3 regions of the Carboxydothermus pertinax genome follow, and region 1 is predicted to be linked to each of the others. Evidence: a T-box and tRNA genes for the amino acid it is inferred to sense, from the RefSeq annotation. Region 1 holds a T-box; the other regions hold tRNA genes.

Region 1 (6,501 bases):
TACGGCAGTACCCAGGTCGTGGGGAATTTTATTTAAATTCCGGTAGACAATAGCCCGGTCGTTATTCCAGGATTTAAAAACCGCTTCAATGGCCATGGTTAGCTGGACTATAGGATCTGAAGGGAAAGGCTTTCCAGTTTTTCTTTCCACCAATTCTTTATATCGGGCAATAACTTCCTTTAAAGCTTCAGCGGAAAGTTCCTGGTCAAAGGTTACCCCTTCTTTTTCCTTTTGCCGGTCTAAAATATGTTCAAACTCATGTTTGGGAATCTCTAAAACCACATCCCCAAACATTTGGATAAACCGCCGGTACGCATCATAAGCAAACCGCGGGTTTTGGGTGTTTTTCGCCAAACCCTCCACCGTTTCATCGTTTAACCCTAAATTTAAGATCGTGTCCATCATGCCGGGCATCGAAAATTTTGCTCCGGACCTGACCGACACTAAAAGGGGGTTAGCAGGATCACCGAATTTTTTCCCGGTTTTTTCTTCAAGATAAGTAAGCTTTTCTTTAACCTCATCCATTAAGCCTTCCGGGAATCTCCCCCCTAAGCGATAATATTCCCGGCAAGCTTCCGTCGTAATAGTCATCCCTGGAGGTACCGGAAGACCAATATTGGTCATCTCCGCAAGATTTGCTCCTTTGCCCCCCAGTAAATCTTTCATGTCAGCACGACCTTCATGAAAAAGATAGACAAACTTTGGCACCATCACCCTACCCCTTTCCGATAAATTTCTAAAACTCTGGCAGCGGTTTCTTCCACCGCTTTATTGCTAACATCAATTACGGCACAGCCAATTTTTTTCATAATCCCCAGGGCATAATCCAGTTCCGCCAAAATCCTCTCCATATTGGCATAATCGGCGGTTTGGGACAGCCCCAGAGTTTTTAAGCGCTCTTTTCTTATTTCAAATAAAATAGAAGGCTTAATCGTAAGCCCCACCACTTTTTGCGGCGGTATTTTAAACAGTTCTTCCGGTGGAGATGCTTCAGGAACTAAAGGCACATTAGCTGCTTTAATCCCCTTATGGGCTAAATACATACAGAGCGGGGTTTTAGAGGTTCTAGAAACCCCGATTACCACCAGATCTGCCCGTAAAAGCCCCCGGGGCTCTTTACCGTCGTCATATTTTACAGCAAACTCAATAGCTTCGACTTTACTAAAGTACGCCTCATCCATTTTACGAATAAGCCCTGGCTGATATTTCGGATTTTGCTTGGTTATTTGTTTTAAGCCTTCTAACATTGGCCCCATTATATCCACATGGGGTATCGAGAACTCATGGGCCCGTTTTTCCAGGTACTCTTTTAAGTCCGGTCGTACCAGCGTATAAACTACCAAAGCTTTGGAACTTTCCGCCTCCTGCAAAGCCTCTTCTACTTCCCGGACCGAACTTAAATAAGGTACCCGTCTTATATCAACCCGACCCGAATCAAACTGGCTGGCAGCCGCCTTTGCCACCACTTCCCCCGTTTCTCCTATAGAATCAGAAAGAATATAAACCACAGGACTCTGCTCTAATTTCAGGTTAATTGCCAATACCTCCTTTTACTTTCCGGCCAGGCTGACGAAAAGCCTTGTAATATTAGTTTTCGTAAAACGACCTACCACCCGGTATTTTTCTTTCCCTTCATGCTGTACCGGTTCTACTACCGGCAGAGAATCAACCTGATGCTGGATTAATTTTTCCGCAGCTCTTAGCACGGACTCATCGGGATAAGTTACGATAATATTCGGCATTCGTGTCATTACAACCCCCACTGGAAGCTTATTTATATCCTTGCCTCCCATGCTAGCTTTGAGCATATCTTTTCTGGAAGCAAGACCTTCTAAAAAGCCTCCTTCGGAAACCACAAAAATAGTTCCCACATCTTCTATAAACATCGTAACGATAGCATCATATACGGAAGCATTTTCCCGGACAACAATTGGTCGGGATTGCACTTCCTGCACTCGAATATTTCCTAATACCCCGGCAATTACATCCCGGGGCTCTCTCCCGGTATAGTAGTAACCAACCCGGGGTCTTGCTCCTAAGACACCGGCCATCGTTAAAATCGCCAAATCCGGTCGTAAAGCCGCTCTACTCAAGTTTAATTTTTGCGCAATTTCCTCCCCGGTGATAGGACCGTGGTTTCGCACTATCTCAAGGATTTTTTCCTGGCGTTTTGTAAGTTCGATATAATTCACCTGCCTTAAAGAAATGTGCTATATTATTTAAATAACTTACAGGATATATTATACTATATTAAGCTCAAAAATACCTCCTAATTAAGAAATTTTTTGCAAAAAATTAACCAGCAATTTTGCTTAAATCGGCAATTTCTAAAACAAGACCTGCAATCGCTCCTAAAATTCCCAATCTATTTTCTCTAATCGTTTCATCCTCGGCCATCACCAGTACTTCATTGAAGAACCGGTCTAAAGGTTTGGCAAGTAATGCGGCGACCGCCATAGCTTTTTGGTAATCTTTAGCCATTAAAGCCTGGGACGCTTTTCCAGCTACTTCCCGGAATTTTTCATAAAGCTCTTTTTCTGCCGGTTCAGTTAAAAGCTCACTCCTAACCTCAGTGCCTTTACCCTTGCGCGCTAAGTTGTAAGCCCGGGTAAAGGTAGTGGCAAGGGCAGTGAAATCCGGGTGGTTTCTAAACTTTTCTAAAGCTTTTACCCTAAGATAAATGTCGTAAATATCATCTTTTTCTAAAACTAATACCGCATCTACCGTATCGTAGGAATACCCTTCCTCTAAAAGAAAACCTTTTAACCGCTGATAAATAAATTCTCTTAGTTTTTCATAAAGCTCGTTTACCTCGTTATTATTTTTCACTGTCTCTGGCAATAAGTTGAAGGCCAAGTTTATCCCATGAGACAACGATAAGTGGAGTTTATTTTCAATTATTGTTCTCAGTAGACCTAAAGCCTGGCGGCGTAAACCGTAGGGGTCAGCAGAGCCAGTAGGAATTTGGTCTAAAGCAAAAAAGGCTGTAAGGTTATCTAATTTTTCAGCGCAGGATAATAAGACACCTGCCTTAGACCTGGCCACTTCATCGCCAGCAAAACGTGGTAAGTAGTGTTCAAAAATAGCCTCGGCAACCTCTCTTTTTTCCCCGGATTTAAGGGCATAATCCCGTCCCATAATTCCTTGAAGTTCGGGAAATTCATAAACCATGTTGGTAGCAAGGTCAGCCTTAGAAAGCTCTGCCGCCCTTTGGGCGATACTTATTGTATCCATAGCTTCAAAAAGCTCTTTTCCGAGATCCGTTACCAGCTGTTTTAAACGTAAAACTTTATCCCAAACCGTCCCGAGTTTTTCCTGAAATACTATACGGGTAAGTTTTTCATTGTAACTCTCTAAAGATTTTCTCAAATCTTCCCGGTAGAAAAACCGGGCATCGTACAGACGAGCTTTTAAAACTCTAGCATAGCCCTCGGCAATTTCTTTTAAATTTACGTCTCCACCATTTCTAATAGCTAAAAATTTATGATATAAACTACCGTCTTTCCGGTATAGGGGGAAATAACGCTGGTGTTCTTTCATTGGTGTAATAATTACTTCCTTGGGCAGTGCTAAAAATTCTGGGTCAATTTCGCCAATAACAACAGTGGGGTATTCCACTAAGTTTGCATTTTCCAGTAAAAGTTCTTCGTCCTGCTCCACCGTTACTCCTTCTTCCCGGGCAATCCGCTCTAAAGCATTCCGAATTACTTCTACTCTTTCTTTTAAAGACACAAGAACATAATTCTCCCGCATCAGCGTGAAGTAGTCAGAAGCCTTTTCTAAGTAAATTTCCTGCTTTCCTAAAAACCGGTGGCCTTTTGATAGGCGGTCCGCTTTAATCCCTGCTACTTCAAAGGAAATTACCTTGTCTTCTAATAGAGATACAACCCAGCGAATGGGTCTAATAAATTTAAACTCCTGCTCACCCCAGCGCATAGGCTTGGGAAACGATAAACTTTTAATTAGTTTTTGTGCTATTTCCGGCAAAAGTTTAGAAACCTCTTCCCCGCCGGTTTTTTTCCTGGCAAAAATATACTCTACCCCATTTACTTCTTTAGTAACTACCTCATGCGGCTCAATGCCCTGGCTTTTGGCAAAACCAAGAAGTGCTTTGGTGGGGTTACCTTCGCTATCATAAGCTGCCTTCAAAGATGGCCCCCGTACTTCCAAAATTTTTTCTTCAGTTTTTTCTAAAATTCCAGAAACCCATAAAACTATTCTCCGGGGTGTAGCCTCAGTGATTAAAGATTCATAAATAATGCCATTTTCTTTAAAAAGCTCATCCCCTTTATTCTGGGTCTCTTCAATTATACCCGGTATAAAACGAGCAGGAATTTCTTCAACCCCAATTTCCAGTAAATAATCCATCTTAATCCCCCCTGCTTATTTTTTAAGAAGCGGAAAACCAAGATTTTCCCTCTGCTCTAAATACTTCTGAGCAATCAAGCGCGCCATGTTTCTAATTCTTCCAATATAACTAGTTCTTTCGGTTACCGCAATCGCCCCCCGGGCATCTAAAAGGTTAAAGGTGTGCGAGCATTTTAAAACAAAGTCATATGCCGGAAGAACAACTCCTGCTTCAATTAAACGTTTTGCCTCCGCCTCAAAATCTTTGAACCAGGAAAAGAGTTTATCCACATCGGCCAGTTCAAAATTATATTTGGAATTTTCAATTTCCCCCATCAGGTGGACGTCGCCATAAGTTACCCCATCTACCCAGATAATGTCGTAAACGCTTTCTTTTTTCTGAAGGTACATGGCAATACGCTCTAAGCCGTAGGTAATCTCCGCCGAAACCACCGGAAGATCAATGCCTCCGCACTGCTGAAAATAAGTAAACTGGGTAATTTCCATCCCATCTAACCAGACTTCCCAACCCAGCCCCCAGGCACCTAAAGTTGGCGACTCCCAGTTATCTTCCACCAGGCGAAAATCGTGCTCTTCAAGGTTAATTCCCAGGTATCTTAAGCTATCCATATAAAGCTCCACCACATTATCGGGGTTAGGCTTTAAAATCACCTGATATTGGTAATAATGTTGCAAGCGGTTGGGGTTTTCTCCGTACCGACCGTCGGTTGGTCTTCTCGACGGTTCTACATACGCCACCCGCCATGGTTCCGGTCCCAAAGCCCGCAAAAAGGTGTGGGGATTCATGGTCCCGGCACCTTTCTCGGTATCATAGGGCTGGGCAATGATGCATCCCTGCCGGCCCCAGTACTCGTTTAGTTTTAAAATAATTTCTTGAAAAGTAAGCATTAAAACACCTCCGTTTTAGATGTTAGATGTTAGATGTGAGAAGTTAGAAGTTGGAAAAATCAAACTAAACAAGACCTCAAAAACTTAAAAGCCCCTTTGTCCCGGCAAAATGCCAGGGACGAAAGGGGCTTCCTTCCGCGGTTCCACCCTGATTGGCCAATAACGGCCCACCTTAATTTTGCAGGCTTTACTCCCTCTAAAGGTTTCCTCCTGCGGGCTCCCCGGCGCCTTCACTACCTATCCTTACCGGGTCACACCGACCCCCGGCTCTCTTTAAAGGAGTTAGCAGCTACTCCTCCGGTTCACTGCCGTAACGTTATTTTGTTTTGAAATAATTTACCAGAGCTCTAAAAAAAAGTCAAGCTATAAAAGCTTTATTTTTTCTCCCAACTGGAACCCCAGAAAATACTCCAAAATGGCTTTAATTCGTTCTAGTACCCGTTCCTCAATAGAAAGATTGGCTAGTTTTTCTGGCCCTGCAAGCAATAAAGTGTTTATATTTTTTAAAATTTCCGGAGTCACTTCAAAGTAAAACCCCGTCTCAAGACGGCAATCGGGACAGACAACGCCTCCTTCTCCAGCTCCAAAATACCACCATTCTCCCCGATAAGGTTTGCGGCAAATTGCACAGTGGGTCGTAACAGGTTTAAATCCAGTAAAGGCCAAAAGTTTTAATTCAAAATTTCTCAGGATTAATTTTGACCAAACTCCATTATTTAAAAACCGAAAACTATATAAAATCCAGTTATAAAGTTTAAAGTTTTCCTGCTCCCACGGCCAAAAGCGGTCAGTTAACCAGGCTATTTCTGCAGCAGCATCTAATAAAGCTTTTGTTCCGTAAAGATTAGGGAAATACTCTAATCCTTCAGCTTGTTCCGCTACAAAATACTCCTTATTCTTACGAAGATAAATATTTGTACGGGTAAATTCTAAAAGAGCTCCTCGTTTTTTGCTCTTTACTTTCTTTGCTCCATAAGCTACCACTTTAATTTTTCCCAGGTCTTTAGTAACTACTGTTAACATCCGGTGACCATCGCCAAAATCACTTCCTTTTAAGGTAATCCCTTCTACCAGGTAAAATTTCAATATTCATCCCTCAACTTTAGTAATTTTTAAATTTCAACCAAAGTAAATTATGGTTTACCATTATAATTATACCATCTTCTGATTACAAAAGTATTACGAATAGATGAATGGAATCATGTGATCGGGGGCAAGATAAAATTTTAGTCTTCCCCGGTTACC
Region 2 (6,501 bases), on a different contig from region 1:
CCGGCCATCTAAGCTTAACACAACCCCCATATTGTGCTCGGCTAAAAACTCCCGAACTTCATCGGTAAGGAGGATGGCATTGGTGGTAAGGGTAAAGCTTATATTTTTACCAAAAGCCTGGGCTTTTTCTGTACCGTATATAACAGTCGCCTTAACCACTTCCCAGTTTAAAAGAGGTTCGCCCCCAAAAAAGTCCACCTCAAGGTTTTTTCGCTGCCCACTATTTTCTATTAAAAAATCAATGGCCTTTTGGGCGGTAGAAAGGGACATAAGCCCCCGTTCATGGCCATAACTTCCTGTTCCCGCAAAGCAGTAGCGACAGCGCATGTTGCAGTCATGAGCGATATTCAGGCACATAGCTTTTATTTCAGTTTTCGGAGGCTTATAGTGTTGTTGAAACTTATCCTCGGAAAAAAGCTGGCCTTCGGCAATTAAAGATTTTATTTCCTCTAATGCTTCCTTTATTTCCCCTGGAGAATAACGCCCCTCTAACTTTGGTAAAACCTTTTCTAAAGTAAGATCTTGTAAAGGAGCTTTTCCCTGGTACCCATCATAATCTTTGAGAATTTCGTAAGTAATTTCATCTAAGACATGAATGCCACCGGAAAATTCATCTATGGCAATATTGGTTCCTTTATAACGATAAATGTGCATATTAACCCTTCCTTTATCCACCTATTTCGTCTGCGGTCGGAGACGGTCTTACAAATAGACTTAAATAAAAAAATTAACCTAACCCATTGGATTAGGTTAATCTTAGGTTAGTTCTGACAAACCTGATTTCCTACAGTGCAGGAAGTTTTGCAGGCCGATTGGCAAGATGCCTGGCAATTGCCGCAACCTTTACCCTCAAAATGGCTAAGACTTCCTTTTAAAGACTTAATATGCTTCATCTAAAAAACCTCCTTTGGCAAACTTTCCTTGATTATTATAGCTTAAAAGTTTTTGCAGCGTCAAATTTTTATTTTTCTACAATATTTCTATTTTAAACCAGTACTATTTTATGATAAGATTTTATTGAAGCTAATTTTAAAGCCAATACTCAGATACATTTGCTGAAAGAATAATAGAACTCAGACAAATCAAAGGACTAACCACAAAAAAACTTGCTTAAGGCTATTGGAAGAAGAAAATAACTACAGGTAGGTGATGATTACATGGATATTACCAAAACCGAAGCCCGCTTAGATCAAATTACGGACATGCTAACTGAATTAATCCGCATAGTCGGCAATACCAACGCCGCAGTAGAAGGGCTTAGAAAAGATGTAGAAGGGCTTGGAAAAGATGTAGAAGGACTTAGAAAAGATGTAGAAGGACTTAGAAAAGATGTAGAAGGACTTAGAAAAGATGTAGAAGGACTTAGAAAAGATGTAGACGAACTTAAAAGCGATATGAAAGAAGTTAAACAAACGCTTAAAGAACACACAGAAAAGTTAGATTATGTCCTGTTTAAACTTGCTCATCACGATGCCGATATATTCAATCTCAAGCGTATTAAACCATAAAGCAAAAATTACTCGCAGGTTACCCTTGAGGTTAAAAAAAACTGCTACCGCCAAAATAGATACGGCGTTAAAAAATGACACCAAAATGGCACCAAAAAAGGGTTCCGGCACCAACTAAAAGTCCCGGAACCCTTTTAATTTCTGGAGCGGGAAACGGGATTCGAACCCGCGACCCTCGGCTTGGGAAGCCGATGCTCTACCACTGAGCTACTCCCGCCAAATGGTGACCCCACCGGGATTCGAACCCGGGTTACCGCCTTGAAAGGGCGGTGTCTTAACCACTTGACCATGGGGCCATAAATAAAATGGTGAGCCATGGAGGACTCGAACCTCCGACACCCTGATTAAAAGTCAGGTGCTCTACCAACTGAGCTAATGGCTCATCCGTGCACAAATAATATTACAATAAATCACCCCTAGTGTCAACAATTTTTATTGAGAATTTATCCTGTTAATAATTAACAACGAAGAGTCGCCACCATTCGGCCTTTATTGGTTAATAGCTTTAAAGCATCTATCGGCGATTTAACTATGATATCGGCACTAAGTAAGGCCTCAATACTTGCCCCTTCTTCTTCAATAACTAAAATCCCTAAAGCTGCTTCTTTTAACATTAGCCGGTCATTATAACCATTTCCAATGGCTACCGTCTTCTCCGCTCCGAGCTTTTCTAAAAACTTACGTTTTTCTTGGGCCCCTGGCTCCCCCACTATTATTAATTCCACAAAAGGAAATAAAGCCAGTTCTTCCCTTACTTTTCCAAAGGTATCACGGGTTAAAACGTAAATTTTTAAAAATTTATTTAGCTCAACTAAAAGCTCTCCTACCCCGGGCAACAGTTTTCCGTCCACAGCAATTGTACCATTATAATCCAGCACCAGATAAGCCAGATTCAAAGTAAATCTTCCTGGAATCTCTACGGTTAACATTATCCTTCTCCCCTATTTTCAGCTATGTATTTTTCCAAATAAGCTTCGTATAAAGCCCATAAGCGTTTGGTTACCGAATAGTCATGTAATTCTCGCTGGTCGAGTTGACCTACGGGTATAATCCCCCGTACCGAATTGGTAAAAAATATTTCCGTTGCCCCATATATTTCTTCTACCGGATATTTCCCTTCAGACACCGGAATATCGGCGATTCGAGCCAGTTGTAAAATAAGCTCCCGGGCAATTCCAGGTAAAACCAGGTTTTTTTCAGGAGTTTTCAGTACCCCGTTTTTGACCCAGAAAAGATTAGCCATACTACCTTCGGCTAAATAGCCTTCTATAGTAAGCCTGATACCTTCGACAATCCCTTTTTTCTGACATTCTTTAGCCGCTAACACCTGGGGAAGCTGGTTTAAAGTTTTAATCTGCCCTATTACCAGTTTAGGCGGTAATACCGGTACAGAAAGAAACGCTGTTTTAATGGGTTTAAAATCCCTTGCCGGTAGGGGCGACAAACTCATTAATACCGTCGGTTCTAAATCCCTGGCTGGCAAAAGTCCCCGCTCGCTCTCGCCCCGGCTTACGATAATCTTTAAAACTCCATCGGCTACTTTCATTTCTCTTAAAAACTTGAAAACGGTGCTGATAAATTGCTCGCGGCTCAAGGGGAATTTAATTTCTAAAAGCTTAAGCCCCAAAAACATCCTTTGTAAATGCTTTTCCAACAAAAAAGGCACTCCGGAAAAAACGCCAATGGTTTCAAAGACTCCGTCACCATAGGAAAAACCCCGGTCAAAAGGGGATATTGCCGCCTTTTCCCGGGGAAGAACTTTGCCGTTTATAAATATTTTGTCCATTTCTAAAAAACCTGGTCTAAAATAATAGTTTGATCCCGGCGGGTTCCTACAGAAATAATAGCAACAGGAACGCCGGTAACTTCTTCAATTTTCTTTAAGTAATTCCTGGCGTTTTCCGGAAGGTCAGTAAGTTTTTTAGCTCCGCTAATATCTTCTTTCCACCCGGGAAGTTCCTCATAAACTGGTTCGCACTGGGAAAGTTCTTTTAAACTTGCGGGAAATTCCCGGATGATTTCCCCGTTAAACCGATAGCCTACCGCTATTTTTACGGTTTCAAGACCGGATAAAACATCAAGCTTGGTAACCGCAAGGCCGGATAAACCATTTACCCGAGCCGCATAGCGGGCAATTACCCCGTCAAACCAACCACAGCGGCGAGGCCGACCGGTGGTAGTGCCAAATTCGTACCCCTGTTTTCGTAAAAACTCGCCAGTCTCATCTAAAAGCTCTGTAGGAAAGGGGCCACTACCTACCCGCGTGGTATAAGCCTTTACCACTCCAATTACTTTGTGAATCTTGGTCGGACCAATACCGGCTCCAATACATGCCGCCCCGGCTACCGGGTGGCTGGAAGTAACATAGGGGTAGGTGCCATGGTCAAGATCCAGTAACGTCCCCTGGGCTCCTTCAAAAAGGATTTTTTTCCCATCCTCAATGGAATCATTTATAAGCCTGGAGGTATCGGTAGCATACGGCCTTATGATTTCGGCATATTCTAAATACTCCTGGTATAACTCATCAAAACTAAAGCCTTCTACCCCATAAATCTTTTTCAAAAGATTATTTTTTTCTTTAAGATTTAAAGCTAATTTTTCGGCAAAAAGTTCTTTATCTAAAAGGTCCGAGACCCGAATACCGGTACGGGATGCTTTATCCCGGTAAGCCGGGCCAATTCCCCGCTTGGTAGTACCGATTTTGTTATCTCCTTTATCTTCTTCTTCTAATTCATCAAGCTTTTTGTGGTAGGGCATAATGATGTGTGCTCTTAAGCTAATCTTTAGATTATCGGTATTTATTCCGCGTTCTTTTAAATATAAAAGTTCTTCTTTTAAAACTTTGGGGTCAATCACCACACCGTTGCCAATTACGCAAATTTTATCCGGGTATAAAATACCCGAAGGAATTAAGTGGAGCTTAAAAGAATTTTCCCCCACCACAACGGTATGTCCAGCATTATTCCCCCCCTGGTAGCGTACTACCAGGTCAGCTTTCTCCGCCAAAAAATCGGTGATTTTTCCTTTGCCTTCGTCCCCCCATTGGGTTCCAATTAAAACCACAGTTTTCAATTAAATTCCCCCTTAAAGGCGTTTTGCCAGCTCTCGGCCAATAACTACCCCCGAAGCGGATGCTTGCACCAGCCCCCGGGTAACTCCAGCACCATCGCCAGCGGCAAAAAGGTTTTGGATTTTGGTTTCCAAAACTGGACTTAACTCTAAGCGCGAAGAATAAAACTTTACTTCCACCCCGTACAATAAGGTATTGCGGTTAAATACCCCCGGGGCAATTTTGTCTAAAGCTTGTAACATCTCTACCAACGCCATTAAATGGCGGTAGGGAAAAACTAAGCTTAAGTCTCCAGGCGTTGCATCTTCCAAAGTTGGTCGTACCAGACCTTTTTTTAACCGCTCCTCGGTAGTCCGGCGACCATCAATTAAATCCCCAAGCCGTTGTACCAGTACCCCACCTCCTAATAAGTTGGCGAGGCGAGCAATGTATTTGCCGTAGGCAATAGGCTCTTTGAAGGGATGAGTAAAGGTTTTACTTACTAACAGGGCAAAGTTGGTGTTCTCGGTTTTCTTATGGGCATGGGAATGGCCATTTACGGTAATAATCCCATCGTTATTCTCCTGCACTACCTCTCCGTAGGGATTCATACAAAAAGTTCTGACTTTGTCTTCAAATGTTTTGGAGTAGTAGATGAACTTTGATTCGTAAACTACATTCGTAATTGGCTCAAACACTACCGCCGGAAGCTCCACCCGCACCCCAATATCTACCGGGTTAACAGCAGTTTTAAGACCAAGCTTCAGAGATTCTTTTAAAAGCCACTCGGACCCTTCCCGGCCTGGAGCTACTACCACTGCCGTACTTTCATAATATTCGCCAGAAGTGGTCTCTACTCCTTTTACTTTTCCGTGATTAACTAATATTTCTGCCACTTGCGTATGAGTGGCAATATCCACACCCCGGCTCAGTAGTTCCTCTTTCATTGCTGCCACAATCTCTAATGCTCTACCGGTACCTAGGTGCCTAATAGGCGCCGGCACCAGCCGCAAATCGGCTAAAACAGCCCTTTTTTGAATTTCCCGGATTTCTTCCTCCCGGTCCATCCCATAAACCACGTCCGGGGCGCCAAACTTAAGATATATATCGTCAACGTATTTTATGAGCCCGTTTAATTCCTTTTCTCCAATATATTCACCTAGATGCCCACCCACTTCGGTGGACAGGGTAAGCTTACCGTCGGAAACAGCTCCCGCTCCTCCCCAGCCGGTAACAATGGCACAGGGCTTACAGTTGATACACGGTATACCCTTTTCTTTGGATGGACAGATCCTTTTGTTAACATCAGGACCTTTTTCTAAAATTAATACCTTGGCATCGGGTTTAGTCTGGGTAATCTCCAGGGCGGCAAAAATTCCTGCCGGTCCTGCCCCAACGATTATAACATCATATTTTTTCATCGACAGGCCACCTCCTTGAAAACCCAATTTATAATAGCAGCTAGGTACAAATGTGTCAAGAAAAAAAGGGGCTAAAGAGCCCCTTTTTATGTGTATACTTTAAAGAACAAAAGCGATATAACGCAAGGCCGCCAGTAATAGTATCCCCGGTAAATCCAGGATTCCTGCAATAAATACAGTTACCGGGTTTACCGCGAGATGCCAGCTAAACTTTTTACCTATTAAATTAAATATCCCTAAAAAGATAAACCCTAAAACCATCCAAAAAAATATTTTCCTAAACACCATCCCCAGTAGCCGCACCGGACATCCCTCCGGTAATAATTATGCAAACCAGGGACAAGTTATTCCAAAATTCTTCGGCCTTCTAAGGCTTTTCGAAGGGTTAGTTCGTCCGCATATTCAATGTCGCTTCCCACCGGCAAACCGTGGGCAATCCTTGTTACCTTAAAGTTTAAAGGCTTTAATAGCGAAGCCAAATACATCGCCGTCGCTTCACCTTCAATGGTTGGATTAGTAGCAA
Region 3 (6,501 bases), on a different contig from region 1:
CCTTAGTTTGATAAGGCAAACCAACCCTTACATCATAATTGTAATTCTTCCATCCCGTAATATTTCTGCTACTGGGTGCTGCCACGTGTAAACTACCAGGTCCGTGACAGGCTTCACAGTTAATTTGTAATTCTACAACACCAGTACCGTCCGAGGCGGTAACAACGCCACCACTGGTCAGAAGGGTACGTAATGAAGCTTTGGTACCTGCACCGGTATTATAGATAAAGTCTGTTACGCCAAGTGGTTTTTGGATATAAGGAATACCAACATTATAAACTTGCTGAGCAACATCCGTAGTTAAAGGAGTTGCTGTTTCAAAGGTATAGTTGTTAACTGAATGGCAGTTGATGCAGGTAAGCGCTCCACTCTTAGAAACTAATTCATACTTGCCTGTTGTCTTATTATATTCAAGTTCAGCTTTCCGTTGATAGGCACTTCCATCCCAAACCGCAACATAAGCTGCTTCGTCCGGTTTGCCCCAGAGTACAACATCGAAGGTTGAAGTCTTTCCATTAATCGCATCCCAAATATAAACAAATGGAGCGGTGGTTTTTAAATCTGGGTTATCATTAAATACGCTGAGCAGAGCAACTGAACCTTTATAGGCTCTTTCAGTTGGTGCTGTTTTTTGGTCAATGTTGTAATAGGTTGCCATATTGTTATGATAAGTTTCTTTAAATCCTTCATAATAACTCTTATGGCACTCCACACAAGCAGCCGAGCCTACAAACTTGGCATTTTCTTGATTATATACATCCGCTACGCTTGGATTTGGTATAACTTTATTAGTTACCCCTGCATTAGCATCATAGCCTTCAGCGGCAGGTCCTTTCCGGTGGCAGGTTTCACAGGTACCCATGTTGGGTGCCCGCTTTAATGCCGAGGAGCCGGCAATTTCATCGATTACCTGACCGCTCCAGTAAGGATCAGTTAAAGTCCTAGTCCAGAAATCTTTGGACGTACCGTGAGCATAGTGGCAGGTAAGGCAAGTCATGACTTCGCCAGCATTATTGGGCCGTTCTTCATAAACCATATTAGTTAGCGGCAAAAATTGCTTAAATTCATCAATTTTAAATCCTACCTGGTGCCGGTAGGCTTCGGTATACTTTCCAGTTAAATTATCGGAAGAATTATGGGCGGTTTCAGGATTGCCGGTATCGGTATTATAATCGGTATGGCAGGCACCGCAAAACTGGTTTATACCGCTAATGTGCTGTACTGATTCATTTGTACCATTAAGATACTGTTTAATATCCATTTTAACCTGAAGGGCAGGGTAGAAGTAAGCAATAACTACCGTACCGCTGGTATTAAGACTTGAATTATTAAATTTTAAGGTTGTGTATCCTTTAGAACCATCAAGTAAATAATCGGTATATTCTTTCTTTAAAGTTATATTTCCATTTTCCTCAACATATACTTTAGTCCCCAGATTGTACGGATAGCTCCGCACCCACTGGAATTTGTTATTTTGCCCGTCCTGAGCTACAAAACCTTCATCGGTATAAACCAACTTGACTCCCTGCTTCCAATTTACAAGAGCATAATTGTTAACGTTAGGATTTAATATCCGGGCATTACCGGCAAGACCATGGGGACTGTGGCAAGATTCACAGCCAAAGGTTATATCCCACTGTTTCACCAATCCTTTATCGGGAACATTTTCACTCTCATAATTACCGGTAGTATTTCCACCCGGAGCAGCAAAGATTTGGATGGCTCCTGTAACAAGATGGTTAGAAAGAGATGATTCAGAACCAGTACCAAACATACCACCAAAGGTTGGCTTACCGTTAGCAATTTTACCTTCTTCTACGTTGTAGGTAGTTCCAATGGTTCCGTCGTGGCAGGCCATGCAGGTATCATATACAGTTCCCCACTGTAAAAGGGTTTGGCCTACTGCAGTGTGGGTAGCATGGCAGGCGGCACAGGCGTCGGTATTTTTGGAGTAGTTGCTGTGAATGCGGTAATTGGCAGGATTTTGTTCATTGGGAAGATAAATTTCATATGGATAAAAAGTCTTTCCATCAGCATTAAATTTTGCTGGTGAACTATTATAACCATAAACTGTTTTACTGGTAGGTGTCGGAATATAGTTTCCGGGTCCGTAAACTTTTTCGTCAGTAGTTGGCACCAGTACTTGAGCAGCATAGGCCGTAGCGGTAAAGGCAATTAACATTAATACCGCTAAAGCTAAAACAAGCCCTTTTCTCATACTAAACCTCCTTTTTTATTTTTACCCCAGGAAACCCGCTTCCTTCCCTCCTCTCCCCCCTTTCCGGAAGTAGACTGGGTTTTTGGGGCGGTATGCACCTCCCTGTGTAGTTTTTATAAACCTATTTATATAATTACGCCGCTTGTTAATTTTTTCCTACTATTTTTTTGAAAAAACTTAGCAAAATTTTTTCTAAAAAAACGACAAAACCCCTTATAGCGCTTGGCATAAGGGGTAAAATAAATGCTAATTTTCGCTTTTTTCGCCATTTAGTAACTTTTTCATTATCTTTCCCGCAGCATTTTTGGGAAGCTCAGGTACCACCTCAACATACCGTGGTATTTTATAAGCGGTAAGCTTATCTTTTAAAAATTCGCTAAGTTCTTTGCGAGTAAGAGTTTCATACCCTTCTTTTAAAGTTATAAAAGCTTTTACCGCTTCACCTCTTACTCCATCAGGTACGCCAACCACAGCCACTTCCCGGATAGCAGGATGAGCCAAAATAGCCCGCTCTACCTCGGTAGGATACACATTAAAACCACTAACTATAATTAAATCCTTTTTTCTATCTACAATATAAAGGTAACCGTTTTCATCCTTTTTACCTAAGTCCCCGGTTAAAAGGCCACCGTTAACCAACGCTTTTGCAGTTTCCTCGGGTTTATTGTAATAACCTTTCATTACGTTTTTGCCAAAAACCATTAATTCCCCAACTTCACCCGGTGAAAGTTCATTTAAATTTTCATCAACAATTTTAACCTCCATTCCGGGCAATACTTTCCCAATAGAACCAGGGATGCGCGGTCCTCTTCGTGGATTTAAGGTTACAATAGGTGAGGCTTCGGTAAGTCCGTAACCTTCAATAAGGGGAATACCAAACTTCTCTTCAAAGGCATAAAAGTATTGGGGTGGCAAGGAGGAACCACCGGATACGGCTAAATGCACAGTTTTAAAAGCTTCCTTAGGTAGATATTCAAGGACAAAAATAAACATTGAAGGTACTCCGAGGAAAATGGTTACTTCTTCTTCTACCAGTACCTTTCCGATTTCCTTAGGGTTAAAGCCATCTTCAATGGTAGAAGTAGCCCCAGTATAAAGCGGAGCTAAAAGACAAGCAGTCCAAGCAAAGGAGTGAAAAAGCGGCAATACAGCTAAGTAATTGTCGTTTTCATCTACCTCAGCAAACCTGGTTACCGAGTCAGTATCAAAGAGTAGGTTTTCATGGGTAAGCATAGCTCCTTTGGGAAAGCCAGTGGTACCAGAGGTATACAAAATTGTACATACCTCCTGGTATTCAGGGGTTGTGAATTTTAAATCAGCATTTATTAGTTCGTTGGTAAACTCCTCGCTCAATACAATTACCATATCTTTAGGCAGTGGAAAACGGTCTTTAAGAGAAAGCCAAATTTTTTCTTGAATTGCTACAAACCTGGCCTGGGCATCCCCAAAAATATATTTTATTTCCTCCAGTGCTAAACCCATATTTACCGGAATAATAATACCACCGGCTTTTATTACCCCAAAATAATTAAAAATAAATTCTGGAGAATTTCCCGATACCAGAAGTACTTTATCTCCAGGCTTTAATCCTTTTTGCTGCCAAAAAGCAGCATACTTTTCAACAATAATTTCCAATTCCCGGTAAGTAAACTTCCGCCCATGGTATTTTAATGCCGGATGGTCGGGCCGAAAATTGTGCTTAAAGATTTCGTGTAAATACATGTCATTGCCTCCTCGATATTTAAATAATTTTTAGCCGAACTATGCTATCTCCTATAAATTTCGCCCCTAAAGCCACTAAAAAGATACCGCAGAAAAAAATTATTAGGAGATAAGTAGTTTGATTGATATGTCTTCGACCCCGGGCTAGTAAAAAAGATATAAAGCCATACCAGCTAAAATCTGCCAGTAAATGTCCCGCTAAAAAAGCTACAACCCCCAAAACCCCAACTGTAAGGGAATTGGTTAAATAACTAAGCCCAATAGTTACCCACCATAGAGACCAGTAGGGATTGGCCAAAGAGACTAAAGCACCATTAATAATAAGCCTACCCGGTCTTTGGGATAGCGAATCGCTCCCCTCCAGTGAAAGAGAAATTTTTTTTAACCCTGCTTCCCGGGCCATGGTAAAACCAAAATACATTAACGTGATTCCACCCAAAACTCCAATAGTGCCCGATACATACGAGTTAGCAAGAACTTTTCCAAATCCCAGGAGGATTACAACTACTAATACTATCTCTAATACTGCGTGTCCAAAAATTAAGAGCGGCCCCGCCCACACTCCTCGGCGTAAGCTTTCGTTAATGTTCAGGGTAAGAAGCGGACCAGGCATCATTGCCCCAGAAAAACCAACTATTAATGCTGTAAGAAACAACGCAAAGATCCCCACTTTTTCCCCCCTTTTAAATTTTTATATAATTATCTTATTAAAACTGGCCTTTTATCGTCAAATAATTTTTATATACGATTTGGGAAATTTAAGATAATTTTCCCAAGAAACAAAAAAACCTGCCTCACAGCAGGTTTTGATTTCAAGTGGTGCCGGGGACCGGAATCGAACCGGTACGGGCCTTTGAGGGCCCCCGGGATTTTAAGTCCCGTGCGTCTGCCAGTTCCGCCACCCCGGCGCATTTATTAAATTATAAACTCCTTGTTTTCATTGTGGAGGCGGCACCCGGATTCGAACCGGGGAATAAAGGTTTTGCAGACCTCTGCCTTACCACTTGGCTATGCCGCCAGGTTAGATAAATAATGGAGCGGAAGACGGGATTCGAACCCGCGACCCTCGCCTTGGCAAGGCGATGCTCTACCACTGAGCCACTTCCGCCCGTTTTAAAATGGTGCCACGGGACGGAATCGAACCGCCGACACGAGGATTTTCAGTCCTCTGCTCTACCGACTGAGCTACCGTGGCAAGCTTTATGGCGGAGCTGACGGGATTCGAACCCGCGGTCTCCTGCGTGACAGGCAGGCATGTTAGGCCTCTACACCACAGCTCCGCATCTTTCATCCACCTGTCGGCTCAACCGACATCTATTATGATACATGACATTTATTTAGAAGTCAACTACTTTTTTAGAGATTTTTATTTTTTTTATATTTTGATTTTACCTGCAAATATTAAAAGATAACAATGCTCGCCGTAAAATCTTTGCTGCCAGTAAAGATGTACGTTCTGACTGATCATAAACCGGTAATACTTCAACTAAATCCATACCAACAACATTTAAAGAACTTAATTTTACAATGGCTTCCATGATTTCCTTACTGCTTGCACCGCCAGGCTCAGGGGTACCAGTACCAGGAGCATAGGCCGGGTCCACTACGTCAATATCCAGGGATATAAACACCGGCTTATCTCCAATTTTTCTTAAAGCCACCTCTACCCCGGCCAGCACATCCTGGCCAAGATAATTTGATTTTGTAGTGATAAACTCTTTTTCTTCGTGGGTGCCAGAACGAATCCCAATATGATAGAGGTTTTGAGGCCCGATTATCTCGGAAACCCGGCGCATAACTGTAGCGTGGGAGAGTTTTTCCCCCAGATAACCATCCCGCAAATCCGCATGGGCATCAAAATGAATTACTGCTAAATCCCGGTACTTTTCTGCAAACTCAAGAATTACCGGATAAGTTACCAGATGTTCGCCGCCAATAATAAGTGGCATTTTATCATCTTTTAATACCGCTTTTGTCACTTCCCGGATGTTGGCAAAACTTTCTTCAATCCGTCCAAAGGTTAAGGCCACATCTCCTAAGTCATAGAAATTTACCTCATCTAAACTTTTCTCTAAATCCCAATCATATTCCTCTAGCCCAAAGGAAACTTGGCGAATATGCTGAGGAGCCATCCGGGTCCCAGGACGAAAACTTACGGTAAAATCCATGGGAATTCCAAATAAAACAAAGGCAGCACCTTCGTAATCATCGGAACTGCCCATAAAACCAGTAAACTTTTCAAGCGGAAGCATTATCTCACCTTCTATTTTATTATCTCAGCAATAAAGTTAGGCAGCATAAAAGCTCCAAAGTGAACATCAGCATTATAGTATTTATTTGTTGGGTCAACAAAAATTTTTTCCTTTGGAACAGTCAATGGATTGTACTTTTTTGAGCCCAAAGTAAAGGTCCAAACACCGCTGGGATAGGTAGGAACAGTAGCAAAATACAACTTGGTAATAGGGAAAAAGTTACCAATACGGGCATAGGAATTTTTAATAATATCCCGATTATAAAAGGGAGATTCGGTTTGGGCTACCATGATCCCATCATCTTTTAAG

What was found. The T-box of region 1 lies ahead of glyQ (glycine--tRNA ligase subunit alpha). A T-box ahead of a tRNA ligase gene usually reads a tRNA of that ligase, here a tRNA-Gly.
Region 2: it encodes a tRNA-Gly, which carries the amino acid that the T-box ahead of glyQ (glycine--tRNA ligase subunit alpha) is inferred to sense. The anticodon was not compared.
Region 3: it encodes a tRNA-Gly, which carries the amino acid that the T-box ahead of glyQ (glycine--tRNA ligase subunit alpha) is inferred to sense. The anticodon was not compared.

What each region holds. Positions count from the first base shown of each region.
Region 1 covers NZ_BDJK01000033.1:339-6,839, reverse strand. Annotated here, with positions in the region: gene ppdK (pyruvate, phosphate dikinase) at 1-711, opposite strand, end outside; gene cpu_RS08650 (pyruvate, water dikinase regulatory protein) at 711-1,541, opposite strand; gene ccpN (transcriptional regulator CcpN) at 1,551-2,192, opposite strand; gene glyS (glycine--tRNA ligase subunit beta) at 2,296-4,368, opposite strand; gene glyQ (glycine--tRNA ligase subunit alpha) at 4,384-5,256, opposite strand; T-box leader at 5,368-5,571, opposite strand; gene recO (DNA repair protein RecO) at 5,620-6,342, opposite strand.
Region 2 covers NZ_BDJK01000009.1:56,231-62,731, reverse strand. Annotated here, with positions in the region: gene scfB (thioether cross-link-forming SCIFF peptide maturase) at 1-654, opposite strand, end outside; gene scfA (six-cysteine ranthipeptide SCIFF) at 762-893, opposite strand; gene cpu_RS03335 (coiled-coil domain-containing protein) at 1,158-1,508, shown strand; tRNA gene cpu_RS03330 (tRNA-Gly) at 1,651-1,725, opposite strand; tRNA gene cpu_RS03325 (tRNA-Glu) at 1,730-1,804, opposite strand; tRNA gene cpu_RS03320 (tRNA-Lys) at 1,815-1,890, opposite strand; gene cpu_RS03315 (HAD family hydrolase) at 1,967-2,437, opposite strand; gene cpu_RS03310 (aminotransferase class IV) at 2,437-3,294, opposite strand; gene cpu_RS03305 (adenylosuccinate synthase) at 3,297-4,580, opposite strand; gene cpu_RS03300 (NAD(P)/FAD-dependent oxidoreductase) at 4,593-5,978, opposite strand; gene cpu_RS03295 (pro-sigmaK processing inhibitor BofA family protein) at 6,078-6,281, opposite strand; gene recR (recombination mediator RecR) at 6,323-6,501, opposite strand, start outside.
Region 3 covers NZ_BDJK01000055.1:166,179-172,679, reverse strand. Annotated here, with positions in the region: gene cpu_RS10815 (cytochrome c3 family protein) at 1-2,218, opposite strand, end outside; gene cpu_RS10810 (long-chain-fatty-acid--CoA ligase) at 2,465-3,940, opposite strand; gene cpu_RS10805 (LysE family transporter) at 3,960-4,610, opposite strand; tRNA gene cpu_RS10800 (tRNA-Leu) at 4,758-4,848, opposite strand; tRNA gene cpu_RS10795 (tRNA-Cys) at 4,884-4,958, opposite strand; tRNA gene cpu_RS10790 (tRNA-Gly) at 4,974-5,048, opposite strand; tRNA gene cpu_RS10785 (tRNA-Phe) at 5,060-5,135, opposite strand; tRNA gene cpu_RS10780 (tRNA-Asp) at 5,144-5,220, opposite strand; gene speB (agmatinase) at 5,329-6,192, opposite strand; gene speE (polyamine aminopropyltransferase) at 6,204-6,501, opposite strand, start outside.